One region of the Pseudogemmobacter sp. TB195 genome, then DNA from elsewhere that is predicted to be linked to it. Evidence: riboswitches for the same ligand, from Rfam matches in the RefSeq annotation. Region 1 holds a riboswitch; each other region holds the start of a gene.
What was found. Region 1 has a riboswitch for cobalamin ahead of AC4FS3_RS14480 (TonB-dependent receptor). Riboswitches for the same ligand answer to the same signal wherever they lie in the genome.
Positions count from the first base shown of each region.

Region 2: another riboswitch for cobalamin. It lies ahead of AC4FS3_RS15650 (aromatic ring-hydroxylating oxygenase subunit alpha); the one in region 1 lies ahead of AC4FS3_RS14480 (TonB-dependent receptor).
Region 3: another riboswitch for cobalamin. It lies ahead of AC4FS3_RS12505 (aromatic ring-hydroxylating oxygenase subunit alpha); the one in region 1 lies ahead of AC4FS3_RS14480 (TonB-dependent receptor).

Region 1 is NZ_JBZEGG010000013.1:68,040-74,168, reverse strand. It holds gene AC4FS3_RS14480 (TonB-dependent receptor) at 1-1,945, opposite strand, end outside; cobalamin riboswitch at 2,056-2,250, opposite strand; gene pdxY (pyridoxal kinase) at 2,500-3,354, shown strand; gene AC4FS3_RS14470 (diguanylate cyclase) at 3,600-4,985, opposite strand; gene AC4FS3_RS14465 (DUF3572 family protein) at 5,454-5,735, shown strand; gene AC4FS3_RS14460 (HAD family hydrolase) at 5,850-6,129, shown strand, end outside.
Region 2 is NZ_JBZEGG010000014.1:135,206-139,173, reverse strand. It holds gene AC4FS3_RS15655 (FAD-binding oxidoreductase) at 1-278, opposite strand, end outside; gene AC4FS3_RS15650 (aromatic ring-hydroxylating oxygenase subunit alpha) at 281-1,531, opposite strand; cobalamin riboswitch at 1,659-1,873, opposite strand; TPP riboswitch at 2,014-2,120, shown strand; gene thiD (bifunctional hydroxymethylpyrimidine kinase/phosphomethylpyrimidine kinase) at 2,194-2,994, shown strand; gene AC4FS3_RS15640 (FAD-dependent oxidoreductase) at 2,991-3,968, shown strand; gene thiS (sulfur carrier protein ThiS) at 3,965-3,968, shown strand, end outside.
Region 3 is NZ_JBZEGG010000011.1:14,737-18,704, reverse strand. It holds gene AC4FS3_RS12520 (2-hydroxyacid dehydrogenase) at 1-161, shown strand, start outside; gene AC4FS3_RS12515 (CopD family protein) at 218-631, shown strand; gene AC4FS3_RS12510 (hypothetical protein) at 1,117-1,563, shown strand; cobalamin riboswitch at 2,267-2,478, shown strand; gene AC4FS3_RS12505 (aromatic ring-hydroxylating oxygenase subunit alpha) at 2,583-3,821, shown strand; gene AC4FS3_RS12500 (hypothetical protein) at 3,939-3,968, opposite strand, start outside.

The sequences.
Region 1 (6,129 bases):
CGTAATCATACCAGGCCTTGCCGACGAATTGCACACCCAGATGCGCAGTCCAGACATCGGCGAATTCCCAGGAGGCCCAGAGATTGGCCGAGGTTTCCGGCACGAGGAGCGGCACATTCCCCGAATAATCCACCCAGGAAAAGGTGTTGAAATCGAGGTAGGTGAAATCGTCAAACCGCGCTCTGGTGCGGGCGATATTGCCGCTGAGCCGCAGGGTATCGGTCACCCTGGCGCTGGCTGCCAGCTCGATCCCGCGCGACGATTGCTGCCCGGCCTGTTGCATCGTGAAAGACCCCGGCGCCAGCACCGGCACATTGCGCTTCACGATATCATAGGCGGTGAGCGACCATTCGGCGCGGCCATCGGCAAAGCTCTGGCGCAGCCCGATCTCGAATTGTCGCCCCGTGGTCAGGTCGAAGTCGCGGAAATTCGCGGCGTAATCCATCAGCGGCACGTTCACCGGGTCGGTGGACCAGGCCAGCTGGCCGTAAACCACCGTGGTCTCAGTCGCCGCCCAGCTGAGCGCGACCCGCGCCGATGGCGCCTTGTAGCTGGCGTCAAAGCTCGTGGCGGGGTTTGCGATGCCCTGGCGGCTCAGATCGAACCAGTCCTGGCGCAGGCCAAGGCTGAGCGCCAGCCCCTGGCCAAGCTCGGTGCGGTTTTCCAGAAAGATCGCGCGCTGGTCTAGGGTCGAGCGGTATTGCGCCACCGGGGTCAGGCCGGTGGGGAAACGGCCGGGGCGCGGGTTGAACGGATCGACCGTGACCGAGCCGAAGTTGAAGGCACTGGCATAGCTGGATTTCGAGCGGTTCAGGTCAAAGCCGATCACCGTATGGCTGTCATAGCCCGCGATCCCATGGCGCAAGCCTGCATCCAGCCGGAAGCCGGTCTGATCCTGATCCTGGTCGATGGCGACGAATTCGCCGACCGATACCGTATCGGTCACCGGATCCCATTCATAGGTTTCAGCATTGCGGAAGCTGCGGTCAGAGCCGATGCGGTACAGCACTGCCGAGACGCGGACCGCGTCCGACGGCGCCCATTCGGTTTTCAGCTGCAGCCAGTGATCGGTGAAGTCGGTCCTCGCGTCTTCAACATTGTAGTTCAGTGCCTCGGTCCCCGCGACGAGGATCCCGTTGCGCAAAGGCGTGCCATAATAGGTCATCGGCTCGCGCTTTGCGTAATCGGCGGACAGGGTGAAGGTCAGATCGGGCGTCGCCTTCCAGCTCAGCGCGGCGGTCACGGCGCCGAGACTGTCATCCGCACCGTCGATCCAGCCGTCGGATCCATCCGCGATCACCGCGATGCGGTAGGAAAGCGTATCCGAGAGCGAGCCGCCACTGTCGGCGCCAAAGCGCAGCCTGCCATCTGACCCCGCAAGCGCGGTCAGCAAATGGCGCGGCGCACCGTCAAACGGGCGTTTGGGCATCGCATTGACGAAACCGCCAATCGCGCCATGGCCATGGATCACCGAACCGCCGCCTTTCAGGACCTCGAATTCCTCGATCAGCCAGCTGTCGACCGGGAAAGAGATATTGCCGCGTCCGGGAAACTGCCTGGTGCCGTCAAACAGCATCATGACCGAACTGCTGCCCTGAAAGCCGCGCGCGGCGAAATGATTGTCGTAATTTGGCGCTCCGGTCGCGGTGACCCCGGTTGCGGTCTGCGATACGGCAGCAGTGATCGAATGGAGACCGCGTTCGGCCATGGTTTCGGTGCCGATCACCTCGACGGCAGCAGGGATGTCGCGGATTTTTTCGCCCAGCCGGCTGGCGGTGGGCGGGGTGGCGTCAAGTCCCTGGCCTGCGTCGTCATCGACCGGCAGCCAGATGGTGCCAAGGCCGATGGTGGTCTCTTCTGCCAGCGCCGGCGCAGCGGCGATGGGGGTGAGAGCGGTAAGTGTCAGCAAAAGCCGCACAGACGTGCGGCGGGAAATGGACGGCATGAATTTTACCCCGAAAGGCGTTTTGCACGTCACTGCAGACTGCAAGGAACCGACGGGCAATCACCCGCATGTCATCCTTGCCATCAGGAACCCCCGCCCGATGTGCCTGCCCGTGAATATGGCCGACGGCAGGTCTCCTGGCTCGCGGGTCAGTGGGTTTCGCGCCTTCCCAGGGTCCCTGAACCCCAGTGGCATATCGCGAAACCCTCGCCGCTCACAGTTGCGGGGGCAGCCGCAGATCGGGCGGATGCCCTGCTGCGTTCCCTCTTTCCTCCCTCGCGGGAACCGTCGCCTCTGCGCTACCCGCCGGGGTGGTGGTCTGTCAACGCCCGTTATCACGGGCGCGTTATAAGGGGGCATCCGGGACCCCTTGTGAGGAGCCTGTCCTGAGGGGCGGGGCGGGCGGTTGCCGTTCGGCCCCCCTCTTCATTTCTTTGCTGAAATTTCCCCAAAGCCCCGTGGTTTACCCCATGGCCTTTTGCGCGCGGGCGGATGTAACCTCTGCCCGCGCGCGCCGGGCCATGACCGGGATCCTGCGCAGGAAGGACATAGCCATGCAGACCCCGCCTTTCGTCATTTCGATCCAGAGCCAGGTCGTGTTCGGCCATGTCGGCAATTCGGCGGCGCTGTTTCCGCTTTGCGCGGCCGGGCTGGAGGTGGCGGCGATCCCGACGGTGGTGTTCTCGAATACCCCCGATTACCCGAGCCTGCGCGGTCGCGCGCTGCCCGAGGATTTTTTCGCCGATCTGCTTCTGGGCGCGATGGAGCGTGGGTTGCCCGAACGGGCCGATTATATCGTGACGGGCTATATCGGTTCGGCCGCGATCGCGCATCTGGCGGCGGAATTCATCGCAAAAGCGCGCGAGATCAACCCGCGACTGGTCTATCTCTGCGACCCTGTGATCGGCGATGCCGGCCCGGGGCGCTATGTGCCCGAAGCGGTGGTGGCGGTGATCCGCGACGAATTGCTGCCGCTGGCCGATCTGACCACGCCGAACCCGTTTGAGCTGTCGCTGTTGTCGGGGCAGAAGATTACGCGGCCTGAAGATCTGGCGCTGGCGCGGGCGGGGCTGAACCTGAGGCCTGGTGCGCGGGTAATTGCGACCGGATGCGTGCTGGAAGACAGCCCCGAGGGCTGTCTTGAAAGCGTTGTGATCACGCCGGACGGCGTGAGCCGTCACCCCGCGCCGCATTTGCCGCTGGCGCTGTCGGGGACCGGGGATCTGTTCGCGGCGCTGATCATTGCCGGGCTGGGGCGCGGCCGTTCCCTGGCCGATGCCGTTGTTTTTGCGCAAAAGCTCACCGGGATTGCGATGGGGGAGGCGGCGGCACTCGGACGGCAGGAGGTCATGCTGAGCAGCGCGGAATTTCTGGCGAGCCTGGCAGAGCTGGCGGCGATCCGCCGCTGACCTCGGGTACCGGGCCCGTCCGCGCTGTTCTGCCTGTGGGGATGTGGCATCGGTTTCCGCCAGCTGTCTTCCTGACCAGGGCGCAGGGGCCGCCAGCAGGTCTCCTGCACAGACAGGTGCGGCGCTGCCTGGTCTGAGGATGCGAGGGCGAGGTCTGGTGCCCGGTTTTGGCAAGGCGCTGGACGCGGGCTCTTCCGTCCGCGCCATATCACCGGGGCGCCGCAGGATGGCGGCAAGAGGTGGCGTCACACAGAGGAATGGCTGAGCGTTACGACATTGCGGCCCAGGGTTTTCGACCGCAAAAGCGCGCCATCGGCCGCATCCACCATGGCAGTGATATCCTCGGAAGGCGCCATCGGGCCGCCGCCGGTTTTCACGCCGATGGAAACCGTCACGCTGAGCGTGACCCCATTGCCGCCATCGACCGGCGTGGCGCCGACCACGCAGCGCAGCCGTTCGGCAATGCGCTGCGCCTCGGCGGCGGTGGTTTCGGGCAGGGCGATCAGAAACTCCTCACCCCCGATCCGCGCCAGCATATCATCGATCCGCAGATTGTCGCGCAGGCGGCGGACCACTTCGACCAGGACAGTGTCGCCGGTGGTGTGGCCATAACAATCATTGACGGATTTGAACCGGTCGAGGTCGATTACCAGCACCGCGAATTCGCTGCCCTCGACCGCCGCCTGTTCGGCGATGCCTGCCAGGCGCGGGAAAGCATAGCGGCGGTTATAGGCACCGGTCAGCGGGTCGATGATCGCAAGCCGCAGCCCGGCCTCGATCGAGCTCCGCTCGGCATCGGCCTGTTGCTTGCGCCGTAAAAGCAGGCGAATGCGCAGATCCAGCTCTTCGGCGCTGACAGAAGGGTCGATCACGTCATGGGCGCCCAGATCAAAGGCCAGCGCGGCGGTGTCACTGGTTTCCGGCGCCAGGATGCAGAACATGCTGTGGCGGAAATGCGAAATGCCGGAAAGCTGGGTCATCAGCCGCAGACCGCCGCCATGGGTGCCGGTATCGGCCTCGATCAGGAAGACATGGGTATGGGCCGCCTGTTCGCCATAGCTCGCCACTTCCGCAGGGGCATGTACGCGCGCATGGTCACGCAGTCTTGGGTCCAGCTGTTGTTTCCAGGCCTGCGCGGTCTCGGGCCGGGCGGCGATCAGGCCGACGGGGCCGACCGGCAGAAAGCTGCCCTTGCGGTCTGCGAGGCCCAGCATCTCGGGGATCTCGCACCCCCAGGCGCGTGACATCATCTGGCTTTCCTCGCGCTGGCGCAGCAGATTGCGGATCCGCGCCAGCAGGACCGACATATCGGGGGGCTTGACCATCACGTCATCTGCGCCCGCCCGCAGCGCGGCCAGCCGGCGCTCTGGCGTGTCTGGCGCGATGAGGGCAATCACCGGCAGGTTGCGGGTGCGCGGATCGCTGCGCAGCGCGCTAATCACTTGCGGGCCGGGCATATCGGGCAGGTCACAATCGATTACGATCAGATCGGGACGTTCGCGCCGTGCTGCGCGCAGACAGGAAGTGGCATCCGCCGTCAGCAGGGGCCGGAAAAAGCCATCGCTCAGCCGGACCTGGAAGATGACCCGGTTTGCCGGGATAGAGTCCGCGATCAGGATACGGCGTGGCATATCAGGCTTCCCTGCTGGAAGGTCGGTCGGAACGGGGCGCGGCGGACAATTACGGGGATTATCGGCCGATTGGGGAGGGCGGGACGGAAAGTCAGATTGCAGGATCTTCGGTTGGTCGCATGCAGGAAAGACAGCGCGGTTTTATCTGTCAGGATTTTGTTATGCAGATGGTTAACAAATCCTTTCAAATCGCTTCGATCCCGCTCACCTTTTGGCGATAAATCCTGGAATCTGTGGGTAAAGCTCTGGATAACAGCAAGGGCCAGGTCCGAGGTCGGGTTCACGATTAGAAAAATCTTCTCCCGGAGGGGGCTCGGTCGGCACTTTCCCCCAAGATCGCGCGTGGCTTCCCTGCCTTTTTTCGCGACCCACCCCGGCTCAGCCGGGACATGCGGCATTGCCGGCCGCCGATGGCTGTGGGATGGATGAAGCCTCGGACGTGCGCGATGACAGCAGGAGAACCCCCCGATGACGCAGCAGGAAAACGCGCAGATCCTGGCCCTTCAGGCCCTGGCCTGGCTTGCGGCGGATGAGGACCGGATTGGCCCGTTCCTGGCGCAAAGCGGCATCGGGATCCTGGAATTGCAGGCGCGGGCCGGCGAGACTGAGGTCCTGGCGGCGGTGATGGATTTCCTGCTGGGCGATGATGCACGGGTCGTAGAATTCGCGGCCGGGGCGGGGCGTGCGCCCGCAGAGGTGGCGGCGGCGCGGGCAGCTTTGCCCGGGGGCGAGGTGCCCGACTGGACCTGAGAGCCGCGCCGATCCGGCCGCACACGCGTTTCTGACGGCGGCTGCAGTCTGCGAGACGATCCTGTTACCCCCCGGCCCTAAGTGCAAAGGGCCGCAGCCAGAGGAACCCGCCTGATGATCGACGCCCTGCTTTTCGACAAGGATGGCACGCTTTTCGACTTCCGCAAAAGCTGGGGCGCCTGGGCGCAGAGCTTTCTGACCCAGATCGCGAGCGATGCGGATCATGCCAGCCGGCTGGCAGCGGCTGTCGGCTATCTGCCTGATACCAATGATTTTCACCCCGACAGCCCGGTCATAGCGGCGACAGCGGCGGATATAGCCGCAACGCTGCAACCGCATCTGCCGGGGGTCGGGCTGGCCGAACTGACCGGGCGGATCGACCAGGCGGCGGCCC
Region 2 (3,968 bases), on a different contig from region 1:
GTCGCCTGGGCTTTCACCGTGACCGAGATCGACAGCGGACGCGACGGCGAAGACGAGATCGTATAGGTGCGCTGGACATTGCCCCTGGCGCCTTTTTTCGGATCAACCGGCAGGTCGAGCGTCACGAACTGGCCCGGCTGATAGTCAAACCAGGCGCCCGAGGGCGCGCGGAAGGTGAAGGTGGCGGTATCCGGCGTCTCGGGCACGACCATGGCGCATTCAAGATGCTCTGCATCATCCCAGGGCTTCACAGACCAGTTAAGTTGTTGCTTTCCCATTTTTATTCCGCCGCCAGTGCCGGGCCGGTGCCGGAAACGGGGCCAAGGCGTTCCGTCATGATGCCGGCATACCAGTCGATGAATTGCATCACCCCTTCTTCCTGGATCGGGGAATAGGGCCCGGGCTCATAGGCGGGAGAGAGAATGCCCTTCTGGTTTTCCTCGACCACCTGGCGGTCTTCGTCATTGGTGTTGAGCCAGACGCGGGTGAGGGTTTCGAGATCATAGTCGACGCCCTCGACCGCATCCTTATGGACCAGCCAGTTCGTGGTCACTTGCGTCTCGGTCGGGCTGATCGGCAGGATGCGGAAGACGATGGCGTGATCACCGAGGAAATGGTTCCAGCTGTTCGGGTAGTGAAAGAACAGAAGGCTGCCGGCATCGTTGAAGGGCATGGTGCCCATGCGTTTCGCCACCGCCGCCTTAGTCGACATCGTATAGCTTTCGGCGCCGTTCAGCAGGGGGATGCGGGCGAGCCGCCATTGCATCTGCGGATGGTTGGTGAAGCGCGAGGGCAGGCCGGCCGCCTCGCAGCGCTTCCAGTGTTCGATAATGTCGGGCGAGGCCGAATCAGGCCCCTCCATCGCCGTCATGCGCGGGTTGTCGGAATAGGTCCGGCACAAAGACGGGTGCGCGCCGCCGCAATGATAACATTCGCGGTTGTTCTCGATCACCAGTTTCCAGTTGCCGTTTTCGACGATGGTCGAGCTGAAAGCGACCTTTGCATCGGCAAGGCCCGAGGGGGCCAGATACGACATCAGCTTCGGCGCGAGGTCGGAAATGGGAGGGGGCACTTCGGCAAGGCAGATAAAGACCATGCCGCCAAGATCGACACAGTGCACCTTCTTCAGCCCGAATTTCGAAGGGTCGAAATCCTCGCCCATATCGCGGGCGAAAATGAGCTTGCCCTCGAGGTCATAGGTCCATTGGTGATAGGGGCAGACAAGGTTCGTGGTCGCGCCATTGGTCTTCGCGCAAAGCCGCTGACCGCGATGGCGGCAGACATTGTGGAACGCGCGGATGCGATTGTCTTTGCCCTTGATGATCACCACCGGATAGGCGCCGATCTGCAGCGTGGCAAAGGCGCCGGGTTTCTCCAGCTCGCAGCCCGGAATGGCAAAGAGCCATTCACGATACCAAAGATGTTGAAGATCGGCCTCCAACACCCCGGGATCACAATATAAATCGCGCTCTAAGGCATAGCCGCTCCGGCGTGCCAGCAGGCGGGAAAGGGTTTCGGACTGGCTCAGCATTTGCTGTCCTTCGCGTTAGCCCGGGCGGGTCGCACAGGCAGGTTTGACGTGCGGTGGACAACAGGCGGCGAAGGGCCCGCGCGGGGATGGACCCGCGAGCCGGTTGCCGCTTCGCCGCCCACCGCGGCTCGACATCTCGTGCAAGGCTGGTTTCCGGGCTTGGCGAGCGGTCTTTTCAACCCTGGTCGCGATACCTTCCCGGGCTCCTCCGCCCAGTGGTCCTTATCGCGCCTCTCAGCCTCTACCGTTGCGGGGGCAGCGCCGGCTTTGACCCCTTGCAGGGCCGCACCGGCTTCCCAATTCTCCGCTGTCGCCAGCGGCACCTTGCGAGGCTGAATTGATCACAGTGCGGCGGCCGGGATTGTCTGTTTGCGACATGTCGCAAAGCGGAACAGACAGCGGCCCTGTAAGCAGCCTCATTCGCGCAGAAAGCGGGATTTTGCCGGTTGCCAAACGAAAACGCGGCGCTTAACGATTGGGCAACTTACTCGTTGGGGTGTCCCGGGAAACCGGGGCTGAGAGGCCGCAAGGCTAACCCATCGAACCTGATCCGGTTCATACCGGCGGAGGGAACGGGTGGTCTGATTGTGTCTCTGGCGGCCCGTTGCGGCCTGCCCGGGCACCAGTCTCCCCAAATCTTTTCGCCGGTCATTGGGGGCATGATGACGGCGATAGCTTTGACCATAGCGGGGTCTGATTCCGGCGGCGGCGCGGGGATTCAGGCCGATCTTAAAAGTTTCGCGGCAATGCGCGTCTATGGCGCCAGCGTGATCACCGCGATCACGGCCCAGAACACAAGGGCGGTGACCGCGGTGATGGCCCTGCCAGCGCGGCTGGTCCGGGCGCAGCTGGAGGCGGTGTTCGATGATCTTGCCGTGGGTGCGGTGAAGATCGGGATGCTGGGCGATCCGGAACTGGTCGCGACCGTGGCGGCGGCGCTGAAAGGGCGTGATCTGGCCCTGGTGGTTGATCCGGTGATGGTGGCAAAATCCGGTGACCGGTTGCTCGCGGCCGAGGCTGTCGCAGCACTGCGCGAGGCGCTTTTGCCGCTCGCGACGGTTTTGACCCCGAACCTGCCCGAAGCGGCAGATCTACTGGGCGAGGCCCCGGCCAGCAGCCATGAGGCGCAGGAAGCGCAGGGGCGCGCGCTCCTGTCGCTCGGGCCGGCCTGGGTGTTGATGAAAGGCGGTCATGCCGGGGGGGCAGCGTGTCGCGATCTGCTGATCGGCCCTGTATCCCATGTGTTCACGGCAGAACGCCAGCAGACCAAAAATACGCATGGCACAGGATGCAGCTATGCCGCAGCGATTGCGGCCGGGCTGGCGCAGGGGATGGCTGTCCCCGATGCGGTGGCGCGGGCGCATCGCTGGCTCCAGGGGGCGATCCGGGCGGCGGATGCGCTGCAAATCGGTTCCGGCCATGGGCCGGTGCATCATTTCCACGCGCTCTGGCCGCAATCATGAGCCGCGTCCATATTCTCGGGGCCGGTGTCATGGGCCTTGTGATGGCCAGCGAACTTACGGCGCGCGGTCATGAGGTCACGATTTCTGACCCGGCCGGCGGCCCAGGGCCGCAGGCCTGTTCCTGGTGGGCTGGTGGTATGCTGGCGCCATATTGCGAGGCGGAATCGGCAGAGGAACCGGTTGAACGGCTTGGGGCCGGCGCGGCCGCCTGGTGGCAATCCCATACCGGGCTGGTTACCGGGGCCGGGACGCTGGTTCTGGCCGATCCGCGTGACCGGGGCGATCTGGCGCGTTTTGCGCGGCTGACCAAAGGGCACCAGGCCATTGGCGGGGACGGGATCGCGCAGCTTGAGTCCGATCTGGCAGGCCGTTTCCGTGAGGGGCTCTTCTTCAGAACCGAAGCGCATCTCGCCCCGCGCGCGGCGCTTGGCGAACTGGCCCGCCGTCTCGCGGCCCGGGGGATCGTGGTGACGTCCGAGCCGTCAGGGGCGCCGGTTACCATCGATTGCCGGGGGCTGGCGGCTCGGGACAGTCTTGGCGATCTGCGCGGCGTGCGTGGTGAGATGCTGCTGATCCGCTGCGAGGGCGTGAGCCTGTCGCGCCCGGTCCGCCTGCTGCATCCGCGTATCCCGCTTTACATCGTGCCGCGCGGCGACGGGCATTTCATGCTTGGCGCCACGATGATCGAAAGCGGATGGCGCGGGCCGGTCACGCTGCGGTCGATGATGGAGCTGATGGCGGCGGCCTGGACGATCCATCCCGGTTTTGGCGAGGCCGAGCTGATCGCGACCGGTTCTGACGCGCGCCCCGCTTTCCCCGACAACCTGCCCAGGATCCGGCGCCGGGGGGATGTGATCTTTGCCAATGGTCTCTACCGCCACGGCTTCCTGCTCTCCCCCGCCTGCGCGCGGATGGTGGCGGAACATATCGAGACCGGCGCGCAGCCCGAGTTCATGGATGAGGTGAGGATATGA
Region 3 (3,968 bases), on a different contig from region 1:
AGGACCACCCGTTCTGGGCGCATCCTAAGGTCACCATCACGCCGCATGTTGCCGCCGATACCCGCGCGGTGACCGCCTCACAGGTGATTGCCGAAAACATCCGCCGCGCAGAAACGGGCGAGCCCCTCCTCCATCTGGTGGACCGTATCCGGGGCTACTGAGGCCCTGCGACAGTTTCTCCCTTGATCAAAGAGGGGGAAATCTGCCACCTGAGCCGATGGACTGGATCAAAATCATTCATATTCTGGCCGTGATGGGCTGGATGACCTCGATCTTCGCGGTGCCGCGCGCGCTGATCTACTGGAAGCGCGAATGGGCCAGCCTTGGCGCTTTCGGACCGCTTGGCGATCTGACCCTGCGGCTCTATCGCTTTTCGGCCGGGCTGATGGTGATCGCCATTGCGACCGGGCTCTGGCTGGCTATCGGCTGGTGGGGGTTTGATCCCTGGCTGCATCTGAAGCTGAGCCTCGTCGCGTTTCTTGTGATCCATTACATCTGGACCGGCCGCATGGTCTGGCGCGCGCGGCGCGGCGAGTTCCGCGAAAGTGACCTGTTTCTGCGGATCTTCAACGAAATCAGCGTCTTTGCCGTAATCGCCATCCTCTGGGCCGTGGTGGTAAAGCCCTTCTGACGCAGGACCGACGTCACGCCGGCCCGCGGGGAGCCTGACCTCTGCGGCGCGAGATCCCGCAAGCTGTCTCAGACCCTGGCCCGGCACCTGGCACCTGGCACCGAATGGTGCCATTGCGCCAGGGTAAATGGCCAGGAACAGGACGGCCACCAGGTTCGCAACAGGCGGAAGAGGCCGTACGAAATCCGACCGCCCCCGCGACTGAGAGCGGAGAGACAATCCGATACCCCCCTGAGGCCCGGCAATCCCGGCCATGGGAAAGACCCGACCCGCAAGGCAGGGGACCGTCGCGGCATTCTGGCTCAACTGTCGGGCGTGGCGGGCAAGAGCATGAATGGACAATATCGCGCCACCGGCGGCCTCTGGCTGCACAGATACTGATTTGCATGACAGTGGCCCCTCCTGCGGCGCGACTGGCGCGGGTCCCTTTACCAGTGGCCCGACCGCCACATCACGAAAGGCTACGCCGCTGCGAACCGCCAACCTTGCGCCGGATCAAGCCTGCCCATTTCCTGCCCGGCAAGGGCAAGACCACGAGGATCACGCTTCCGGGCGAGGCCTGTCTGAGCTTTGTGACCACCATGGAATCCGATATTGTCAGCCTGCGTCTGCGCGCCCTGATGACAGCAGAGCTGCCCGGCCAGGGCATGGTGCCGGGCTTTTTCCTCTCCTGCCCGGCGCGGCATCTGCCCGAGAGGTCTTTCGACGGCCTGACCAGTGCGGCGGCACTTTTTCGCAAAGAAAGCGAATGCCTGGCCCTGATCGGTCAGGTCTTCGACGAACGCGCAGTTCGGCCAGGATATGCCCGAGGCCCTGCTGCAAGACCGGCACGTGGGGACACTTTGCCTGGATCATCTCGCCCAAAGCCCCGGCAACAGCCATGTGACGCTCAAGCGCAGCTGCCGGCGCGAAGCCGGCATGACACTGTTTGAATGCCTGCGCGATCTGCGGCTGGAACGCGCCGCCAATCTGATCCGGAGCAACCGCCGCTCGCTGCCCGAAGCCGCCTATGATTGAGGCGTTTCCGGCCCCGGCCATCTCAGCACCGCTTTTCACAAACACTTTGGCATGACCGCGCGCGACGTCGGCGGGCGGGGTGCAACCGGACCTGACGCTTTCGCGAGATGGAAGATCTGTTTGCCCCGACAGAGATCCGGCCTGCGGTTTCCTGCCAGTCGCAGCGGCAACGGATCTGCTGCGCGGACCGCCACGCCATTCCGCCGTTCCGCCCGACCATTGGAGCGAGTCTGCGCTGCACGCGTCAACGGCGGCGGCGGTGATCCCCGGTCTGACGGCGGCGCAAAACATCGCGCTGATGCTGCCCGGGCGGGCGAGGCCTGACATCCCCGAGACCCTCGCGCAACTGACGCTCGGCGCTGAGGCCGCTTCCCCCGCCTCGGGGCCGGGTGAGGAAGCCAGAGGCCTCGTCACGGCCCTGATCGCCGGGCAAAGGGCCAGGGCCCGCTTTGCCCTGGTCGTGATCAGCAATGATCGGAAGCAGCATTTTAGCCCAGTTTCGCGCTCAGCCGGGCGCCGGAGGGCGGGCCGCAGCCTGAAACGCATCACATTCCGGGCCTCAGATCAATTTCGACATAATTTGCCGCAGACAGAACAGTTTTTCACATAGCGCCTGCTCTGATCGCGTCAGATCAGGGTGCCACCATATCGGGAGGTCTGGAGGAGAATTGGGAAGCCGGACCGATGCCGGCGCTGCCCCCGCAACGGGTGCGGCGCTTCGTGGCATGGCGGGACCCACTGGCTGAAGGAGCGGCCGGGAAGGTGCCATTTCTGTTCGCGAAAGGGCACAGGCCAGACATCCGGAAACCAGCCCTGAGGCGGAAATCAGCGTGGCTGCGGCGGGCAGTCAGGAGCGCTTTGGCAGGTCCGCCCCGGACCATAGCCCGGCGTCTCCGATCACCCGGGGCAGCAAACAAACCAGCAGGAGGCCAGATTGGGCGCGCTTCACGACGATAGTTTTTCCACCCCGGACCAAAAGCCCGACGCCATTGCGCGGCTGATCGCGGAACACCGCCCGGGCCATGGCCTCGTTCGGGATTTCTACATGGATCCGGACGTCTTTGCCCGTGATATGGAGCGGGTGTTCCGCCGCCACTGGCACTGTCTGGCCCATGAAAGCGTGATCCCGAAGCCCGGCGATTTCGAGCTGTTCCGCCTTGGCGATGAACAGGTCATCCTGACACGCGACATGCAGGGCGAGGTGCATGGGCTCCTGAATTCCTGCCGCCATCGCGGTGCCGAGGTCTGCACCAAAGACAAGGGCAATGCGAAGATGTTCGTCTGCCCCTATCACGCCTGGACCTATACGCTGGACGGCGCTTTGCGCGCGGCCCGGCTGATGCCGAAGGATTTCGACCGCGCCGCACATGCGCTGAAAAAAGTACATGTGAAGGTGGTCGAAGGGCTGGTCTTCATCTCCTTCGCGAAAGACCCGCTGGATTTCACGCAAGTGGAGCAATCCCTGCACGCCAGTATCGGCCAATATGGCTGGGGCGCGGCAAAGGTCGCCCATCGCGAGACCTATCCGATTTCCGCGAACTGGAAGCTGGCGGTCGAGAATTATGTCGAATGCTATCACTGTGGCCCGGCGCATCCGGAATATTCGCAGACCCATGCGCTGGAGCAACCGCCCGAAGTGATCGCCGGTCTCAATGCCGCCATGGAGGAAAAGAGCTGCGCGCTCGGGCTTTCGGTGCTGTCGGGCAATCACTGGCAGAATTCATCCCGGGGCGGCGAGGCGGTCGATGTTTTCCGCTATGCGCTTTACGAGGGCGCCTCGACCGGGTCCGAAGATGGCTCCCCCCTCGCACCTTTGATGGGGCGCTTCACCGATTATGATGGCGGCGTGACCTCAATCCATCTCGGTGGCACCACATTTCTGGTCTGCTATCCCGATCACGGCATGATCTACCGTTTCATCCCGAAAACCCATGATACCTGCGAGATGGAACTGATCTGGCTGGTGAAAGACGGCGCAGAGGAAGGCGTCGATTACGATCTGAACCGCCTGACCTGGCTCTGGAAAGTCACGACCGAGGAAGACAAGAAGATCATCGAACACACCGCACGCGGCGTGAAATCGCATTACTTCGAGCCAGGCCCCATCGCACCGATGGAGTATAACGAGCTGCGCTATATCACCTGGTATCTCGACGAGATCAGCCGCGCCTGACACCTGACAAAATGAGGCCTCGGCTCTACCCGGGCCTCGTTTCGCTTGCCAGAAACGGGCCGCTGCCTCCCCGGCAGCAAACAGGGGGAAAGGGCATTCGGCAGCCCGCCCCCCCCCTCAGCGCTTCGCGCCCCGGCGGCCCTCGAT